4 regions of the Mesorhizobium sp. B263B2A genome follow, and region 4 is predicted to be linked to each of the others. Evidence: predicted binding sites of a transcription regulator. Region 4 holds the regulator's gene; each other region holds the start of a gene.
What was found. Region 4 encodes LexA, which represses DNA repair genes until DNA is damaged. Its sites were predicted from a motif close to TGTTCNNNNTGTGTTCNG; they were not measured.
Positions count from the first base shown of each region.

Region 1 (4,724 bases), on a different contig from region 4:
AAAAGCCAAGCAATTGGCTTTTCGTTCGCTGCGCGAACCGCTTCTCACCCCACAAGGGGAGAAGGGGGAGCCTAGCGGCGCTGCGCCACGTCGATTGAGAAGACTACGAGGACCCATACATGGACATGCTTGACGACGCCGCGGAAAAACCCAAGGACGATGCAGACGTCCGCGTTGGCCGGCGGGTGCGGGCGCTGCGGCTGGAGCGCGGCCTTTCGCTGGCCGAACTGGCGGCAAAAGCCGGAGTGTCGATCGGTGCGCTGAGCCAGATCGAGCGAGGCATGTCATCGCTGCGTGTCAAGGTGATCTGGCCGCTTGCGGCAGCACTCGACATCGAGCCGTCGGCGCTGATCGCCGACGGCAACGACGCAGTCAATGATCTCTATTGCGTGCGCGCCAACAGCCGCCGCGCGATTCCCGTCAAATCCGAAGGCATCGCCAAGGCGCTGCTGTCGCCGCCAGGCGCGACGCTGACCGGCATGCTGGTGACCGTGGAGGCCAATGGCGGCACGGCGGAAGCCTATGCGCATGCCGGCCATGAATTCGGCTACGTGCTGGCGGGCGAGGTCGAACTGGTGGTGGATTCGACAAAATACGTGCTGAAGGAGGGCGACAGCTTTGCCTTCAAGAGCACGCTCTTGCATGCCTTCCGCAATCCCGGCGCCGAGCAGTGCCAGATCCTCTGGGTCAACACCACGAAACCGTCCGAGGTTCGCGATGGCGCCTGATCGTCTTGTGCGGCTGCAGGCGATCTCGAAGATCTTTCCCGGCGGCATCGTCGGGCTCGACGCCGTCGATCTCGACATCGTCAGCGGCGAGTTCATTACGCTGCTCGGGCCATCGGGATGCGGCAAGACCACCAGCCTGCGCGTCATCGCCGGCTTCGAAAGCCCGTCGAGCGGCAAGGTGCTGCTTGACGGGCGCGACATCACGGCGCTTCGGCCCTTCGACCGGCCGGTCAACACCGTGTTCCAGGACTACGCGCTGTTTCCGCATATGAACGTCGCCGAGAATGTCGGCTTCGGCCTGTCGCTGCGCAAGCTCTCCGGCAGCGAGCAGGCAAAACGCGTCGGCGAAGCCCTGGGCATGGTCGGTCTCGCCGACAAGCTTCGTGCCCGGGTCTTGGAATTGTCGGGCGGCCAGCGCCAGCGCGTGGCACTTGCCCGAGCCATCGTCTGCGAGCCGCGCGTGCTGCTGCTCGACGAGCCGCTGTCGGCGCTCGATGCGCATCTGCGCGAACAGATGCAGGTGGAACTGAAGCGGCTGCAGTCGCGGCTCGGCACCACCTTCGTCATGGTCACCCACGACCAGACCGAGGCGCTGTCGATCTCCGATCGCATCGTCGTCATGAACAAGGGCCGCATCGAGCAGATCGCGCCGCCGGCGACACTCTATGATCGGCCCGCCACGAAGTTCGTGGCGAGCTTCATCGGCACCATGAATCTCCTGCAGTCGCGGTTTATCGGCCGCGACGGCGATCGCCTGCGTTTCACCGCCGGAACACTGGCGCTGGAAGCCATTTCTGAAACCGGCCAGTCACCCGGTGAAGGCGACGTGCGTACCATCGGCGTCCGTCCTGAGGATTTGCTGGCGACGACCGAAGTCTCGCCGGGCACGGCGCCGGCGCGCGTCAACAGCATCGTCTTTCACGGCCGCACGCTGCGCTTGCACGCCGAACTTGGGGAGGGAATGCCCGTGGTGATCGACGCACCGCGCCGGGCCGATGGCTTTCAATTCAACGTAGGCGACGTGGCGCATGTCAGCCTGCGCCGTGGCGCCAGCTGTCCCATGCTGCCAAGCTAATCTTTCTTGAGGTCAAGGGCAGGATTGCGGAGCGCGGGATTTGGATCAATCGACGCTTGACTCGAAAGGAATGTTCCTGTTTTGTTCCAGAACAGAGCAAAACAGGAGCGTTCCTTGCCGGGCGTATGCGTATGTATCTGCAAGGCGAATTCGACTTCGGAATTCCCGAGCCGCCATGGCGGCCAAAACGGCCGGATCGTGCCTTCTTCGGGTTATTCTTACAGCCCCGGTTCCATGCTCCCTTCGCCGATTTGCAGAACCAGCTTTGTCATCGGCATGGAATTGTTGGGAAGCGGTTATCGGTTGAGCGGTTTCACCTGAGCTTGCGGCATGCCGGCGACTACAGACGGCTGCGGTCCAAGGTCGTCTTTGCAGCGTCTCGATCGGGCCGGCATGTCCAAATGCCCGCCTTTGAGGTCACGTTTGGCCATGTCGGCAGTTTTCCGGGTCGCCCGGCGACCCGGGGCAGGTCGCCTCGCCACCCGTTTGTGCTTCTGGCCGATGATGGACCAGTTTTCGAACTCCACAAATTGCTTGGGGTCGAGATGCTGAAGAACGGGCTCAAGGCGCCGGATCATTTCGTTCCGCATCTGACACTCGCCTACGATCAAAAGTTTGTCCCTCGGCAGCCCATCGAACCGATCACGTTCGTTGCCAATGACTTCATCCTTGTTCACAGCCTGCGCGGTCTGACGAAATATCTCTTCCTGGACCGTTGGCCCTTGATGGAGGCATCGTAGTCGGCACCTGATCCGTCCTGACATGAAGTGTCAGCTATCGATCGGCTCGACAGTGGCAGGCGGGCAAGCTGTCCCCTACTTGCATTCATTGCGTCGGAACAGGAGGAACACAAATGACTATCGCGGAAATTGCCAAGGACTTCACCGAACGCCTCAAGCAGGGTGACAATGAGGGTGCTGCCGAAAAGTACAATGCCGACGACATCGCCAGTTACGAAGCCATCGAGGGACCGATGGCCGTCAGCCACGGCAAGGAGGCTCTCAGGCAGAAGAGCCAGTGGTGGCAGGAGAACAACGAAGTGCATGGCGGTTTGGTCGAGGGCCCCTATGTCAACGGCGACCAGTTCGCAGTGCGCTTCAAGTTCGACATAACGCCCAAGGCCACTGGCGAGCGTGTCACCATGGATGAGGTTGGTCTGTACACGGTCAAGAACGGCAAGATCACCGAAGAGCGTTTCTACTATTGACGCCGGAAACGGCTTCCGGGAGCCCGCTCTCTTCGCGGCAGGGTTAAGATAAATATGGCGGCCTGGACGACGCCCTGGCCGCCATGTGCATCCGTCCACACCAGGCGTTCGTCGAGATAGCAGCAATGGCGGTCGTTGACTTCTTTGCCGTCGGGTGACTGCATGCGCCGCGGGACGGATTCGGCGGTCAGCCCCTGGGAAGCACGCTTTGACGATCACCATGTACGGCATCACCAACTGCGACACGATCAAGAAGGCGCGCGTCTGGCTGGAAGGCCATGGTGTGCCTTACCGCTTCCACGACTACCGGGCGGAGGGTCTGGACGCCAGGCGGCTGAACGGCTGGGTCGGCAAGGTCGGCTGGGAAAAGCTGCTCAACAAGGGCAGCACGACGTTTCGCGAACTGCCGGATAAGGACAAGGAATCGCTCGACGAAAAGAAGGCCAAGGCGCTGATGCTGGCCAAGCCAACGATGATCAAGCGGCCGGTGCTTGAGGTGGGCGATCGGATTCTGGTCGGGTTCAAAGCTGATGTTTATGAGCAGGCGGTGAAGTAAGCAGCGAGACGGCAACGCTGCCAATCTCCCCCCTTGCGGGGGAGATGGCCGGCAGGCCAGGGGGGTGTGAAGGATCGCCAGCCCAACGAGTTTCGTTCTTACGAAAACCTATTCAGGTCGCTGCGATTGATTGATAGGCTGGAGGGACAGCACCCCCCTCTGCCCTGCCGGGCATCTCCCCCGCAAGGAGGGAGATCAGATGTCGCCTCGGCTTTCGTCAATCGCCAACGCTGCAAAACGAAGCCTCAACTCGCGCGCAAATACCCCGCCAGCGCCACGGCATTGTTATGCGCCTCATCATGCGCGCCGTAGAGCAGCGTCACCTTACCCTGGCCGAGCAAGCCGCGCAGTTGCGCCACCGCCTCGCCATTGCCGTCCAGCTCGGCACGATACCGCTTCTGAAACTCGGCCCAGCGAGCCGGCTCATGGCCGAACCATTTGCGCAACTCGTCACTCGGCGCGATGTCCTTCAGCCACTGCGTCAGCGCTGCGTCCTTCTTGCTGACGCCGCGCGGCCATACCCGGTCGACGAGAACCCGCTGCCCGTCATCGGAAGCGGGTGGTTCATAGATCCTCTTGACCTCCAGGTCGAAAGCCATCCGACCCTCCGTGCCGTCAGGCCCACTCGCCCTTGCGCATCACCGGCACGCGGGCGCCGTCCTTATGGACGCCATCGATGTCGATCTTGTCCGAACCGATCATCCAGTCGATGTGGATGAAGCTCTTGTTGCCGCCGCGCGCTGCAATCTCGTCCTGGCTGAGCGATGCGCCATCGACGAAGCACTTCGAATAGCACTGGCCGAGCGCGATGTGGCAGGCGGCGTTCTCGTCGAACAGCGTGTTGAAGAACAACAGGCCGCTGGCCGAGATCGGCGATGAATGCGGCACAAGCGCCACTTCGCCGAGGCGCCGCGCGCCTTCGTCGGTGTCGAGCACCTTCTTCAACACGTCCTCGCCCTTCGAGGCCTTGGCCTCGACGATCCGGCCTTCCTCGAAACGCACCGAGATATCGTCGATCAGCGTGCCCTGGTAGGACAGCGGCTTGGTCGACGAGACATGCCCCTCGACGCGCCTGGCATGCGGCGTGGTGAAGACTTCTTCGGTCGGGATGTTGGGATTGCAGGTGACGCCGTTCTTGGCGGTCGAGGCGCCGCCCAT
Region 1 covers NZ_JAIUIU010000001.1:728,346-733,069, reverse strand. Annotated here, with positions in the region: gene LB568_RS03580 (cupin domain-containing protein) at 120-728, shown strand; gene LB568_RS03575 (ABC transporter ATP-binding protein) at 718-1,803, shown strand; gene LB568_RS03570 (2'-5' RNA ligase family protein) at 1,935-2,543, shown strand; gene LB568_RS03565 (SnoaL-like domain-containing protein) at 2,657-3,010, shown strand; gene LB568_RS03560 (ArsC family reductase) at 3,219-3,566, shown strand; gene LB568_RS03555 (DUF488 domain-containing protein) at 3,812-4,165, opposite strand; gene LB568_RS03550 (aminopeptidase) at 4,182-4,724, opposite strand, start outside.
Region 1: LB568_RS03570 (2'-5' RNA ligase family protein) is a predicted target of LexA. The motif match lies at 1,875-1,892, and genes of this name have one in related genera.

Region 2 (4,724 bases), on a different contig from region 4:
CAGGTCGACCAGTGGCTTCAGCAGCGTTTCGATCTGGAAATTGACGAAGCGTTCGGCACGCGCGGCGACCTTGTCGCGCGCCGGGCCGGTCAACTGTTCGTCGGCCAGCAGCACCAGGCGCGGCTTCAGTGCGTCCTCGCCTGAAACCAGCGTGCCGATCGGTGCGCCGATCCAGCGCAGCGTGCCGTCCGAACCAAGCGCAAGGTCGCCATTGGCGCAGGCGCCGAAGCGTTCGGCGCGTGCCTCGAATTCGGCGGCCAGCGCCTTTTGCGCGGCCGTGCGCACGGCCTTGGCGTCTTCGCCGCCGGCCGTCTGGTCGGCTGTGAAGCGGAACCCTTGCAGCTCGCCGACATGATGGCCTTCGACAAGGACGGTTCCGGTAGGACTGATTTCGGCTTCAGGCATGGTATTTTCTCTAAGGCGCCGCATGAGGACGGAAGTCCTGCGGTCTACGAAGCGTTTCGTCAACCGCTCATGCAGCGCATCCGACAATCTGTCTTCGATTTCGCGCGTCTTTTCCTGCCAGTGTGCCTGATCGGCCAGCCAGCCTGGCCGGTTCGACACAAATGTCCAGGTGCGGATCTGGGCGATGCGGTGCGACAGCGTGTCGATGTCGCCCTCGGTGGTGTCGGCGCGGCGCACCTGCTCGGCCATGTAATTCTCGTCGACATGGCCGTGCCGGGCAAGGTCCATGTAGATCGAGGCGATGAGGTCGGCATGCTGGGCCGGGGCGATCTTGCGGTAGTCGGGGAGTGCGCAGGCTTCCCACAGCAGCGCCACGCGCCTGGCATCGGTGGCCAGCGCGCGGATGTCGCCGTCGCGCGACAGATATTCGAGCGCCTGTGCGTCGACCGCCGGCAGCGCGCGCGTCAAACCCTCGACCGGAGCGTTGGTCTCGATCGAGCGCTTCAGCGCGTCGAGGCTGGCGAAGTCGAAACGCGCGGTGCGCCACTGCAGCACCTTCACCGGATCGAAGTCGTGGCCCTCGATCTTCTTGACCAGCTCTTCGTCGAGCGGATCGACCTGGCCGGTGACGCCAAAGGTGCCGTCGCGCAGATGCCGGCCGGCGCGGCCGGCGATCTGGCCAAGCTCGGCCGCCGTCAGATTGCGGTACTGGTAGCCGTCGAACTTGCGGTTCTGGGCAAAGGCGACATGGTCGAGATCGAGGTTGAGACCCATGCCGATGGCATCGGTGGCGACGAGATAGTCGACATCGCCCGACTGGAACAGCGCCACCTGCGCGTTGCGGGTGCGCGGCGACAGCGCGCCGAGCACGACGGCGGCGCCACCTTGCTGGCGGCGGATCAACTCGGCGATGGCATAGACCTCATCGGCGGAGAAGGCGACGATCGCGGTGCGACGCGGCAGCCGGGTCAGCTTCTTGGAGCCGGCATAGGCGAGATGCGATAGCCGCGGCCGCGTCACCACCGAGACGCCCTTCAGCAGCCGCTGCAGGATGCCATGCATGGTGGCCGCGCCAAGCAGCAACGTCTCCTGGCGGCCGCGCAGATGCAGGATACGATCGGTGAAGATGTGGCCACGCTCGAGATCGCCGGCCAGTTGCACCTCATCTATGGCGACGAAGGCGGCATCGGTCTCGCGCGGCATGGCCTCGACGGTGCAGACCGAATATTTAGCGCCTTTCGGCTGGATCTTCTCCTCGCCGGTGATCAGCGCCACCTTGTGAGCTCCGACCTTTTCGCAGACGCGGGTGTACACCTCACGCGCCAGCAGCCGAAGCGGCAGGCCGATGATGCCGGTCTCATGCGCCACCATGCGCTCGATGGCGAGATGGGTCTTGCCGGTGTTGGTCGGGCCAAGCACGGCGGTCACGTCGCGGCCCGACAGGATCAGCGGCTCGGTGTGTTTCGGCTGGATGTTCATCGGCTCGGAAATAGGGCTTTCTGGCCTCTCATTGTCGGGAGCGTGCCCTGGACGGCGCGTATGACAGGCGACACATAGGGATTTCGGGCGCGAAGCGAAAGCGGAATGTTCCGCTGTCGGCTCGAAGGCGCCTTTGTCAAGCTCCCGATCGGTTGCGGATTAAGAGTTGGAACGAGTCTGGAACGAATCGGCGACGAATCGCTGACTCGGTTAGATTCAGCTTTTGTTCACGGCTACATATGGATTTTGTGACGATGAGTCTCACCACATGCTGAATCGTTGAACTGGCCCGTTTTATGCTAAGTGGCCTCCGTCGTTAATCTTTGCCGGCAAATGAGAAGGGTGGCTCGATCCGCCCCACTCAAGGTTATGAGATTGTTAATCTTTCTGAATTGATCGTTAAAGCATTGCCGATGATTTCGGTCCGTTAATGTTAACTTCCGCTCAAAGCCGGAACGAATCGGCGACAAAACGGCGCCGACGATACTTTCCCCTTTTGTTCTCCCAATATCTTGTGTTGTGAACAGCTTATCCACCGAGAATCCACAGGCTTGGCGACGGGTTTTGCACAGATGCCGCTGCCGCCATTAACCTTTGCGTGCCGGATTGGAGCATCGCATTGGAACGAGGCATTTTGCTGCGACAGCATATCAATGAAAAACGGACCGGTTTCCCGGCCCGCCCGATTTCTCGCTGTCGCAGCTTGTCCCGCCGAAACCACCGCCTCAGGCGAAATACTGACCGCCGTTCGCAGTGAGCGTCGAGCCGGTGATGAAGCCGGCATCCTGCGAAGCGAGGAAGACGACGCAGCGCGCGATCTCTTCCGGTTCGCCGAGGCGGCCGACGGGGATCTGCGGGATGATGCGCTCGTTGAGCACCTTCTCGTCGATCGCCTTGACCATCTCGGTGGCGATATAGCCGGGGCAGATGACGTTGACGGTGATGCCCGCGCGAGCCCCCTCCTGAGCAAGGGCCTTGCTGAAACCGATGTCGCCGGCCTTGGCTGCCGAATAATTGACCTGACCGGCCTGGCCCTTCTGGCCATTGATCGAGGAGATGGTGATGACGCGGCCGAACTTGCGGTCGCGCATGCCGCTCCACAGCGGGTGCGTCATGTTGAAAACACCGGACAGATTGGTGTCGATGACCTCTTTCCACTGCTCGCGCGTCAGTTTGTGGAACATGGCGTCGCGGGTGATGCCGGCATTGTTGACCAGCACCGAGACCGGGCCGAGATCGGCCTCGACCTGCCTGATGCCGACGGCACAGGCATCATAGTCGGCGACCGACCATTTGTAGACCGGAATGCCGGTCTCGGCCTTGAACTTCGCCGCCGCCTCGTCGTTGCCGGCATAGTTCGCGGCAACGGAATAGCCTGCGGCCTTCAGAGCGATCGAAATCGCGGCGCCGATGCCGCGCGATCCCCCCGTGACGATTGCAACCTTGGTCATGCGCTCCCTCCCTTTGGTCGGGAGAGCGAATAGGGAGTAGCGAATAGCGAGTAGGGATCAAATGTCCTGTCGCGCTGACGCCATTCTTCCCTATTGGCTGCTCCCTATTCGCTATTCACTTCTCTTTCTTAGAGCGCTTCCACGCACATGGCGACGCCCATGCCGCCGCCGATGCACAGGGTGGCCAGGCCCTTCTTGGCGCCACGGCGGCGCATCTCGAAGACCAGCGTGTTGAAGACGCGGGCGCCGGACGCACCGATCGGGTGGCCGATGGCGATGGCGCCGCCATTGACGTTGACGATCGAGGGATCCCAGCCCATGTCCTTGTTGACGGCGCAGGCCTGCGCGGCAAATGCCTCGTTGGCCTCGACGAGGTCGAGATCGCCGACCGACCAGCCGGCCTTTTCCAAGGCCTTGCGCGAGGCGGGAATGGGTCCGGTGCCCATGATCGCCGGATCGACGCCGGCCGTTGCCCAGGACGCGATGCGCGCCAGCGGGGTGATGCCGCGCCTGGCGGCTTCCGCCTCGCTCATCAGCAGCGCTCCGGCGGCTCCGTCATTGATGCCGGACGCGTTGGCGGCGGTCACCGTGCCGTCCTTGTCGAAGGCCGGTCTCAGCTTGGTCATGGCATCGAGCGTCGCGCCGTGGCGGATATACTCATCCTGGTCGACAATGGTGTCGCCCTTCTTGCCCTTGATGGTGAAGGCGACGATCTCGTCCTTGAATTTGCCGGCCTTCTGCGCGGCCTCGGCCTTGTTCTGCGAGGCGAGCGCGAAATGGTCCTGGTCTTCACGGGTGATCTGGAACTGGCGGGCGACGTTCTCGGCGGTGTTGCCCATGTGATAGCCGTTGAAGGCATCCCACAGCCCGTCCTTGATCATGGTGTCGATCATCTTGTAGTCGCCCATCTTGACGCCGGCGCGCAGGTGCTGGGCGTGCGGCGACATCGACATCGATTCCTGGCCGCCGGCGACGATCACCTTGGCGTCGCCGGTGGCGATCTGCTGCATGCCGAGCGCGATGGCGCGCAGGCCCGAGCCGCAAACCTGGTTGAGGCCCCAAGCGGTGGTCTCCTTGGGCAGGCCGGCCATGATCGAGGCCTGGCGGGCGGGATTCTGGCCTTGAGCCGCGGTCAGCACCTGACCGAGGATGACCTCGTCGACCTCGGCCGCTTCGACACCGGCACGGGCCAGCAATTCCTTGACGACGACGGCGCCGAGCTCATGCGCCGGGGTGGCGGCAAAGGCGCCGTTGAAGGAGCCGACCGCGGTCCGCGCGGCGCTGGCAATGACGATGGAAGCGGACATTTTCTTCTCCAGACTTCATGGGTGTTGTTCTGCCGTTGAGGACTTTTCTTGCCCTTTCCCAACCCCAAGTCAAACCGGAAAT
Region 2 covers NZ_JAIUIU010000004.1:61,077-65,800, forward strand. Annotated here, with positions in the region: gene LB568_RS09500 (helicase-related protein) at 1-1,884, opposite strand, end outside; gene phbB (acetoacetyl-CoA reductase) at 2,610-3,335, opposite strand; gene LB568_RS09510 (acetyl-CoA C-acetyltransferase) at 3,464-4,642, opposite strand.
Region 2: LB568_RS09500 (helicase-related protein) is a predicted target of LexA. The motif match lies at 2,052-2,069, and genes of this name have one in related genera.

Region 3 (4,724 bases), on a different contig from region 4:
CATCCCGGCAACCGCAGCTTGAAGACGAAGAGACCCGGGCAAAGGATTCTGCCCAAACGTCTTTTTATCGATGCGAGGCTCAGCCGCCCGGCGCGTAGCGGTTGACCACCATTCCGCAGGCATAGGCCTTCGAGCCGAGCAGCCGAAGTTTCTGGAAACCGCCCTGGTCGAAAATCCGGCGGCCGGCGCCCAGTGCCGCGGGGTTGACGAACAGCTGGAACTCGTCGACCAGCCCGGCAGCGATCAGCGCGGAGGCGAAGCCGGCGCCGCCGAAGACGGCGATGTCGCCGCCCTCCCCCGCCTTCAGCGCCTTGACTTCGCGCGGCAGGTCGCCGCTCACCACCGTCGTGCGCTCCCACCGCGAGGTCTTCAGCCTGTCGGTAGGCACAACCGTGCGTGCCTCGACGATACGCTGGGCGAAGGCGTAGAACGGATCGGCCGGATATTTCTTCGCCGCATTGCCCCAGTGGGTCAGGTACCCCTCCTCGGCCATCTTGCGGCTGAGCAGGATTGTGTCGATACCGGCAAAGACGGTGTTGAAATCGCGCTTCAGCTCCTCGTCCCAGCCATTGTCCTCGCCCCACTCCCAAAGCTGCCAGCGATGATCCTCATTGGCGCCGACATAGCCGTCGACCGACATCTGCATCTGAAGGATCAGCTTTTTCATGGCGTTCGCCTCGTTTCCGGATTCTGGATGGGAAGGATCAGGCAGCGCTTTGCGAGCGGGCGAAAGCGTGCGCCCAGCTCTCGAAAGTGGTCGGCGTGGTGTTGCTGACCGACGGTGCCTCCAGCGCCCAGCGATCGCCCTTGTTGAAGCTCGCCGCCGTTTCGCCGAGCGCATCGGCAAAGCTCGCCGACAGGCCGTTGGCGACCATGCCTTCGCGGGCATCGGCGAAGGGCACGGCATGATAGGTGACTTGCCTGCCGATCGCCTTGCCGAGGATCGCGGTGGCTTGTTCAAAGGCATAGTAACCGCCGCCATGCAGTTCGACGACCCGCTCGGCCGGGAACCGGCCAGCGCCCAGCAAGGCGGCGGCGCGCTGCCCGACATCGCAGGCGGTAATGAGCGGCATTGGCAGGTCGCCGCGGAACGGCGTGGCGAAGACACCGGAAGCGGCTTGCTGGACAAAGCCCAGGCCCTTGGCAAAATTCTCCATGAAGAACGAGGCGCGCAGGAACACCAGCTCGTCGAGGCTAAGCGCTTCGAGCCGCTCCTCCATCATCGCGGCGCCCAGCGAAGTACCCTTTTTGAGATGAGCATTGAGGCCGCTGAGCAGCACGACACGGCGCATGCCTGAATGCGTGATCGCCGCTGCCAGCCGCTCGCCGACCTCATCCTCGAAGCGATGCAGATCCGGCGCGGTGACGTCGAAGGGGATCATCACATAGGCGCTGTCGGCACCGGAGAAGGCGGATGCCAGAGCGTCGGCGTCGTCAAGCGCAACGCCCAGGCTGCGCGCCACGCCGCGCACTTTGTGCCCCTGGCCGGCCAGCACGGAAGCGACCTCCTTGCCGACCTCACTGGTGGCGCCGACAACCACGACGGTCTTTGGTGCGACGTTGCTCTCGATTGCTTGCATGTCGTCCTCCTCTGCGAAAACGAGCCACTATGGCAACAGAATGATTTACTTTTGGAACCATTTGACGCATGCACAGAATGATGTCAATAGTAAAGTGATTTAAAAACGGAACCATAGATGTCGACCCGTGAAAAATCCGGCTGCCCGATCAACCTGTCGCTGGAACTGCTCGGCGACCGCTGGACCCTGCTCATCGTCCGCGATCTGATCTTCGCTGGGAAAAAGCACTTTCGCGAGTTCCTGCAATCCGACGAAGGCATCTCCTCACGCACGCTGGCCGAGCGGCTGCAGACGCTCCAGGAAGAAGGCATCCTCACCCGCAGCGATGACCCGACCCACGGGCTGAAGGCGATCTACCGGCTGACCGAGGCCGGCGTCGACCTGTTGCCGGTGCTGGCAACGCTCGGCGCCTGGGGCAGCAAGCATCGCAAGGCCGACGATCATCTCGCCCGCATCGCCGACGAGCTTGCGGCCGGTGGCGAGCCGGCGCTGGAACGGCTGAAAGCGGCGCTGCGGGCGGAGCATATTGTCTAGGCGGCTACGCTGTCTTGCCCAAGAGGACTTTCCAGGCCCCGGCGGCGGCAAGGGATATGGGGTCACGGCTTGACGGTGATCACTTTTTGTTCTCTATATGTTCGCATCTATCAGCAACTGTGGATGAGCGGTCGGGATGGAAACGACAGCCACCATCCTGCATGCCGATCTCGATGCGTTCTATGCCTCGGTCGAACAGTTGCTCGACCCGTCGCTGCGCGGCAAGCCGATCGCGGTCGGCGGCGGCGTCGTGCTCGCCGCCTCCTATGAGGCGCGTGCCTTCGGCGTGCGCGGCGGCATGCCGGGGCGCAAGGCGCGCGAGCTCTGCCCGCAGCTGATCTTCGTCGGCGGCAATTTCAGCCACTACCAGCGGCTTGGCGACGCGGCGATCAAGGTGCTCGACGATTTTACGCCGCTCGTCGAGCGCATCTCCATCGACGAGGCCTTCGCCGATGTCGCCGGCTGCACGCACCTGTTCGGGCAACCGCAAGAGATCGCCGCAACCATCCGCCGCCGTGTGCGGGCCGAACTCGGTCTGCCGATCTCGATCGGCGTCGCGCGCACCAAGCATCTGGCCAAGATCGCCTCGCAGGTCGCCAAGCCCGACGGGCTGGTGGTGGTCGATCCCGGCACCGAGCTTGCCTTCCTGCACGATTTGCCGGTCGGCCTGATGTGGGGTGTTGGCCCGGCGACCATGGCGCGGCTGGCCGAAATCGGCGTCGAGACCATAGGCCAGCTGGCCAGGACGCACAGCGGCGCGCTGACGCGGCTACTCGGTCCCGCCGCCGGCGAAAAGCTCTCGGCTTTGTCGTGGAACCGCGACCCGAGGAAACTGGAGACGAAGCGCCGCGCGCACTCGGCCGGCGCGCAGTCGGCGCTCGGTCAGAAGCCAGCCGTGGCGCGCGTCATCGTGCCCACTTTGCTGCATCTGGCCGACCGCGTCGCCAGCCGGCTGCGCGCCAAGGCGCGGCCCGGCCGCACGGTGACCGTGCGTGTGCGCTTTGCCGATCTCAGCGCCGTGACCCGTTCGATCACGCTCGACCAGCCGATCTCGGCGACCACGACGCTGGCCGAAATCGCAGGCGATCTGGTACGCGGCGTGCTCGCCGACAATCCGCACGAAAGAACGATCTCGCTGCTGGCGATCTCGGTCTCGCACCTCTGGGAAAGTGCCGAGCTGCAGCTCGAACTGCCGCTCGGCCTTGCCGACGAAAAGCACCGGCCGGGCACTGCGAAAGGCCTGGCGCGCTTCGGCGCCGACCGCGCCATCGACAAGATCCGCGAGCGCTTCGGCAAACAGGCCGTCGGCTACGGCACGGTGGCGCTCGAAGCGGCGCGCTCGGTGCCCGACGAATTCAGGGAGCTGGCGGAAAAGGAACTGTGAGAACTACCTGCCGCTGCCAATAGCGATGCACCTTGACGCCGCTGGCGCTTTCCCCGTGCCAAGGCTCGCAAGCGATGCCGTCTTTGTCGGCATCGTGCGTCGGCCAATAGCCGGGCTGCCCCTTGCGCGCGGGGGCAAGACCGACGGCGCGAGCCGCTGCACAGTTCGGGAACGCGGCAAAGTGCCTGAGGGCGGTGAGCGGTGAGTCGAGCTGGATGCCGACAAAGCCATAGGCGATGTAGCCGGACAACAGGATGAACGGCGCGAAAAGAGCAACCCATTTCAGCCTGCCAAGGCGATGATATGCAGGCCAATACAAGAATGGCAGAAGCATTCCCGGCACGCCCCCGGTCCCAGCACATCAATGCAGGCTATCTCGGGGCAGGCTATCTCGGGCCGGCCGCCATGACAATGACGCCGGACCTGCCGGGATCGAGATACGCCCCGGCCCTCAGAGCTGCGCCGTACCGAAAACCCGATCCCAGAATATCGACGTCACGCCGAAATTGGCGGTATCGTCGATGTGATGATGCACTGCGTGGCGGCGCTTGAGCGTGTAGAGATAACTGGGATGTCTGGGATGCCAGTGATGGATCATGTGGTGGATGCTGATGTACCAGAGATAGCCCAGCATCAGGCCGCAACTGACCGCGCTCGCGGTCGCGAAACCGAAGGCCATCCACACCGGCAGGAAGGCGACCAGCGCATGCACACCCAGACTGAGCCAGGTTGGCGTACCCACCGAACTGCGCTCCTCGACATGATGACGGTCGTGCAGGTCCCTGATGTAGGGGATGTGATGAAGGACAAAGCGGTGCAGGACGTATTCGACCAGCGTCCACAGGCCGAGACAGAAGATGACCGTACCGATCCACTCCGGCGCACTCTCCTCGCCGGCCTCGATCAACCCGGCTATTCCCAATATGGCGATCACCAGCGGATAGACCACGAAGTCGCTGTAGTAGCCGATCAGACCCAGTTGCATTCGGACGCCTTACCTGACCTTCGACGCCGCCCCAAAGTGATACTTCAGATTGCCGGACTCGCACATGAGGTGCAATGCGGGCGTGTTTGACATAGCGTCGCAATTTGCCGATGCAAGGGTCGGCACCCATGATCGGCTGGCAATTGGCCACCTCGTACCGGCGCCACGAATGGACACGCAAAATGGCAAAACGCAGTGCCGGCCTGCTGATCTATCGTCGAAGCGATGGCGATGTCCGCGT
Region 3 covers NZ_JAIUIU010000018.1:10,384-15,107, reverse strand. Annotated here, with positions in the region: gene LB568_RS24210 (dihydrofolate reductase family protein) at 80-667, opposite strand; gene LB568_RS24205 (NmrA family NAD(P)-binding protein) at 705-1,580, opposite strand; gene LB568_RS24200 (winged helix-turn-helix transcriptional regulator) at 1,698-2,114, shown strand; gene dinB (DNA polymerase IV) at 2,251-3,498, shown strand; gene LB568_RS24190 (excalibur calcium-binding domain-containing protein) at 3,470-3,832, opposite strand; gene LB568_RS24185 (sterol desaturase family protein) at 3,950-4,483, opposite strand; gene LB568_RS24180 (NUDIX domain-containing protein) at 4,666-4,724, shown strand, end outside.
Region 3: dinB (DNA polymerase IV) is a predicted target of LexA. The motif match lies at 2,202-2,219, and genes of this name have one in related genera.

Region 4 (4,724 bases):
AAAACCCATCTGTGCATGACGGCGGCATTGCTGTGCGCGCTTGGCTTGCTCGCCGCCAAGGTCGAGACGTGGCGCACGGGAACCCAGATGCTGGGCTCGGAAATCTCGACGCAACTGAGCGGCCGCGTGGTCTCGATCGAAGAGATGGAGACCGGCCGTATCCGGCTGACCATCGACGTGACGTCGACCGCCCGGCCGAAACTGCGCTACGCGCCGGAACGCGTTCGGCTTTCGGCACGCAAGATACCGCCGGAAATGACCGCCGGCTCCCTTGTCACGGGCTACGCCAAGCTGTTGCCGCCAACCGGTCCGGTGCGGCCGGAGAGCTACGATTTCTCCTTCGACAGCTATTTCGCCGGCATCGGCGGCAGCGGGTTCTTTCTCGGCAATCCGAAAGTCGTTGCGGCCGATGACGGTGGCATGCCGCTGTCGGCCCGCCTTTCCTCAGCGATAGAAAACGCCCGCGAAGCCATTGCCGACCATATCAGGGGCAGCGTCGGCGGCGCCGAAGGCGAGATCGCGGCGGCGTTGATCGTCGGCGTGCGCGCCGGCATCCCCGACGAAATCAACGAAGCGATGCGGCGCACCGGCATCTATCACATCATCTCCATTTCGGGACTGCACATGGCGCTGGTCGCCGGCACCATCATGGGTCTGCTGCGCGGCGCCTTCGCGTTGTTCCCCGACTTTTCCGCGCGCCGGCCGGTGAAGAAATACGCGGCCGCGGCCGCACTTTTGTCGATCGCCGCCTATCTCGTCATCTCCGGCGTCGTCGTCGCCGCCGAGCGCAGCTTCATCATGCTGGCGGTGATGCTGATTGCCGTCCTGTTCGATCGCGCGGCTCTAACCATGCGCAATCTGGCGATCTCGGCGATCGCCGTCATCCTGGTTTCCCCGCATGAGGTGGTCGGCCCGAGCTTCCAGATGTCGTTCGCCGCGACCGCGGCCCTGGTTGGAGCCTATGCCGGCTGGGCGGATCACCGTGCGGGAAAGACCAGACCGCCGCCGCCGAAGCGATCCTTGCCCGGTTTCCTGACCAGAAAATTCCTGCTGGCGACAGGCGGATTGGCCATGACCTCAATCATCGCCGGCAGCGCCACGGCGCTGTTTGCCATCTGGCATTTCCAGCGGGTGTCGCCGCTCAGCCTGTTCGCCAATCTGGCCGTCATGCCGATCGTCTCAGTCGTGATGTTCCTGGCCGTTGCCAGCGCGCTTCTGATGCCGTTCGGGTTGGATGCGCCATCCCTTTACCTGATGGGCAAGGGCCTGACCGCGATGATCGCCGTTTCGGCATGGATATCGGAACGCTCTCCGGTCGATGCGGTCGGGCTTATCTCACAGCAATCCGTGCTGCTGGTGACGATTGCCCTGGTCATCGCGACGATGGCGACGACGTGGCTGCGGCTTGCAGCGCTTCCATTCGCTATCGCCGGCCTGCTGACGGTGTCCGATACGCGCACGCCGGATGTGCTGGTCTCGGAAGACGCGCGGCTGGTTGCGCTGCCGATCGGCGATGGCGAACTCGCCGTCAACCGGGCCCGGCCGAACGAATTCACGGTCGACAACTGGAAGCGCGCGCTGAGATCCGAAACCATCATCCTGCCGGAAATATTCGACAAGGCGGATGGACAATTCGATATTGCTGATGCCGTCAATCTCCCGCCGGGAGCGCCGTTCTATTGCACAGACGGTGTCTGTCTCGCCAGGCACCCGTCCGGTGCGATCATAGCGCATGTCGAAGACCGCAAGGATACCTGGAAGGCCTGTGGCTTCGCCGACCTGATCATCGTCAATGACGCGACGGCCTACGATGCCTGCCACAATCCGCTGGTTCTCGTCGTTACCAAACGGCAGCTCGCCCGCAAGGGCAGTGCGGCCATCTTCTTCGACCGCCAATCGGCCACCGGTCCGCCAACCATCAGCTTCGCGGTGGACAGCCCGTATCGGCCCTGGCACGCGCAGCGAAAGTTTTCGCGCGAGGCGAGAGGCCTGGAGCCCTATCGCAAACCTGACAAGCCAAGTGCCGTGCCGGCTCAGTAGCGCCTGATCAGCCCAACCAGCTTGCCCTGCACCTTGACCCTGTCCGGCCCGAAGATGCGCGTCTCGTAGGCCGGATTGGCGGCTTCAAGCGCAATCGAAGCACCCTTGCGGCGGAACCGCTTCAGGGTCGCTTCCTCCTCGTCGACCAGCGCCACGACGATCTCGCCCGGGCTCGCCGTATCGGCGTTGCGGATAATGACCGTGTCGCCATCGAAGATGCCGGCCTCGATCATCGAGTCGCCCTTGACTTCCAGCGCATAGTGCTCGCCGCCCATGATCATGTCCGGCGGCACCGAGATGGTATGCGTCTGATGCTGGATGGCATCGATGGGCACACCGGCGGCGATGCGACCCATGACCGGGATGGACACCGCTGGAACCGCATCGTCGTCGTTGCCAGCAGCGGCAAAGCGCGACGGTGCCGGCTTGATCTGGCGGCCGAGGCTGCCCTGACCGAGACCGCCTTGGCCGAGACTCCCCTGGATGACGCTTGGCGAGAACTTCTTTGCCGCGTTGAGGCCCGGCGCGATCGAATCCGGCAGCCGCAGCACTTCCAGCGCACGCGCCCGGTTGGGCAGCCGGCGAATGAAGCCGCGTTCCTCCAGCGCCGTGATCAAGCGATGGATCCCTGATTTGGAGGCGAGGTCGAGCGCCTCTTTCATCTCGTCGAAGGAGGGCGGAATACCGCTTTCCTTGAGCCGTTCATGAATGAACATCAAGAGTTCATGTTGCTTGCGTGTCAGCATGGCGGCCCCCAAGGCATCTGGACAAGGGTTTTGATCCAGAATGGTTCTGATCCAGAATCGAAAAACAAACCCAGAACAAACACTATCTGTTCCAGTTGTGTTCTGCAACCGTTTAAAGTTTAGTGAATTTGGTAAGAGAGCCGAAATCATTTGCGGCCCGGACAGGCCGGAAATCGGGGTTTTTCGCCCGTTGCCGCCCGTCGCCCGCATTGAAATGTTTGGTTAATAGCCTGTGGCCTGTCTTGCGACATGGCTCGGCATCAGCCGACGGCAGAGCCCGTCGAGGCCGATTTCGGCGCTTGCGATCGGCTTGCCTGCCGTGAACGAAACGAAATCAAAACGCCAACAATCGCCGGTTCGGAAGCAGGTACGGGATCAGGCTGGCGGGATCGCACCGGCCAGCACCTGCGCATAGAATTCCGCATCGATATTGCCGCCGGAGATGACGCAGACGACGTTGCCGGTCGCCCGCTCACTGCTGAGAGCCGCGGCCAGCGAGGCGGCGCCCGCGCCCTCGGCGACGACCTTGGCCTTCGAGAACAGGAGCCGCATGGCCTCCGTCACCTGTTGCAGGCTGACGGCGATGGCACCGTCGATGAGCTGGTTCGCCAACGGCCATAGCTCGGGGATCAGGGAGGGACCGCCAATGCTCTTGATGAAGGAGGGCCGTGTCTCGATCTCGACAATACGTCCGGCCGCCAGTGCGGCGGTGACCGGCGCCGCGTTCTCGTCCTCGACGGCAAAGACCCTCGCCTGCGGACGAAGGGCCTTGAGCGCACTTGCAACGCCGGTCGTCATGCCGCCGCCGCCATATGGCGTCAGCACGAAATCGACCTCCGGCAGATCCTCGACAATCTCGAGGCCGATGGTGCCGTTGCCAGCCAACACCGCCTGATCGGTGACGGGATTGATGAGAAGTTCGTCAATGTCGGGCCGCTCGATCGCGGTGATGTAGCGCCACCAGGTCTCGTGGGAGACAAAGCGCACCTCGCCGCCAAGACGGCGGACACCGTCGATCTTGGTCTGCGGCGCGCCGGCATACATGTAGGCGGCCATCGGAACGCCAAGAGCCCGTGCCGCCCAGGCCAACCCATAGGCCATGTTGCCCGAACTGACGGTCGCAACACCGTGCCTGAGTTCATCGGCGTCACGACAAAGCAAGGTATTGAGCGCCGGCCTGAGCTTGAAGGCGCCGATCGGCGACAGGGTCTCGAGCTTGAGGAATATCCGCTGGTCGGCACGGCCAAGATCGAGGCGCAGCAGCGGGGTGCGCGGCAGCCAGGCGGCCAGCCGATCGCGGGCTTCGGCAATCTCGTCAAGCGTCGGACGATGCGGAGGTGCCGAGATCATCCGGCAACCGCTTTCAAGCTGCCGGCGCGCGCGACGTCCTTGTTCGCGTCGCCGTCCTCGCTGTGGACATAGACGTGCAGCGTATAACCGATGTGGGCCGTCATCAGCGCTTTTGCCCGCTCGACGTCGCGGTCCAGGGCGGCTTCCATGATCGCCGTGTGGTGCTCGATCGCCATCGCCTCGCGCAGCGCGTTCATGGCCTCTTCGTAGCCGTCCTTGAGGCCGGCCGCCGCCCGCAATGTCGGCGCCAGCCCAAGAAAGCGATGGTGCCGGCGCAGCTGGTCCGAGATCGTCGAGCGAAACCGCAACAGCCAGCTGGATGTCGCAGCGCTCAGCAGCGCGGCATGAAAAGCCTCGTGGTTCTCGTCCCACTGGTCGACGGCGGCATCCGATGGGTCGTCCACCGCGGTCTTGCAGCGGGCGAGCCGGTAGTGCGCGGTGACAACCGCGTCTTCCCACTCCCGGCCGCCTTTCTCCATCGATTCCTGGAAGAGCGGTATCTCGACGACCATCCTCGCGCGCGCCAGATCCTCAAGTTCGGCCCGGGATACGGGGGCGACCGCGAAGCCGCGATTGCTGATGGCGGTG
Region 4 covers NZ_JAIUIU010000003.1:281,901-286,624, forward strand. Annotated here, with positions in the region: gene LB568_RS08625 (ComEC/Rec2 family competence protein) at 1-2,040, shown strand, start outside; gene lexA (transcriptional repressor LexA) at 2,034-2,786, opposite strand; gene LB568_RS08635 (pyridoxal-phosphate dependent enzyme) at 3,162-4,136, opposite strand; gene LB568_RS08640 (GntR family transcriptional regulator) at 4,133-4,724, opposite strand, start outside.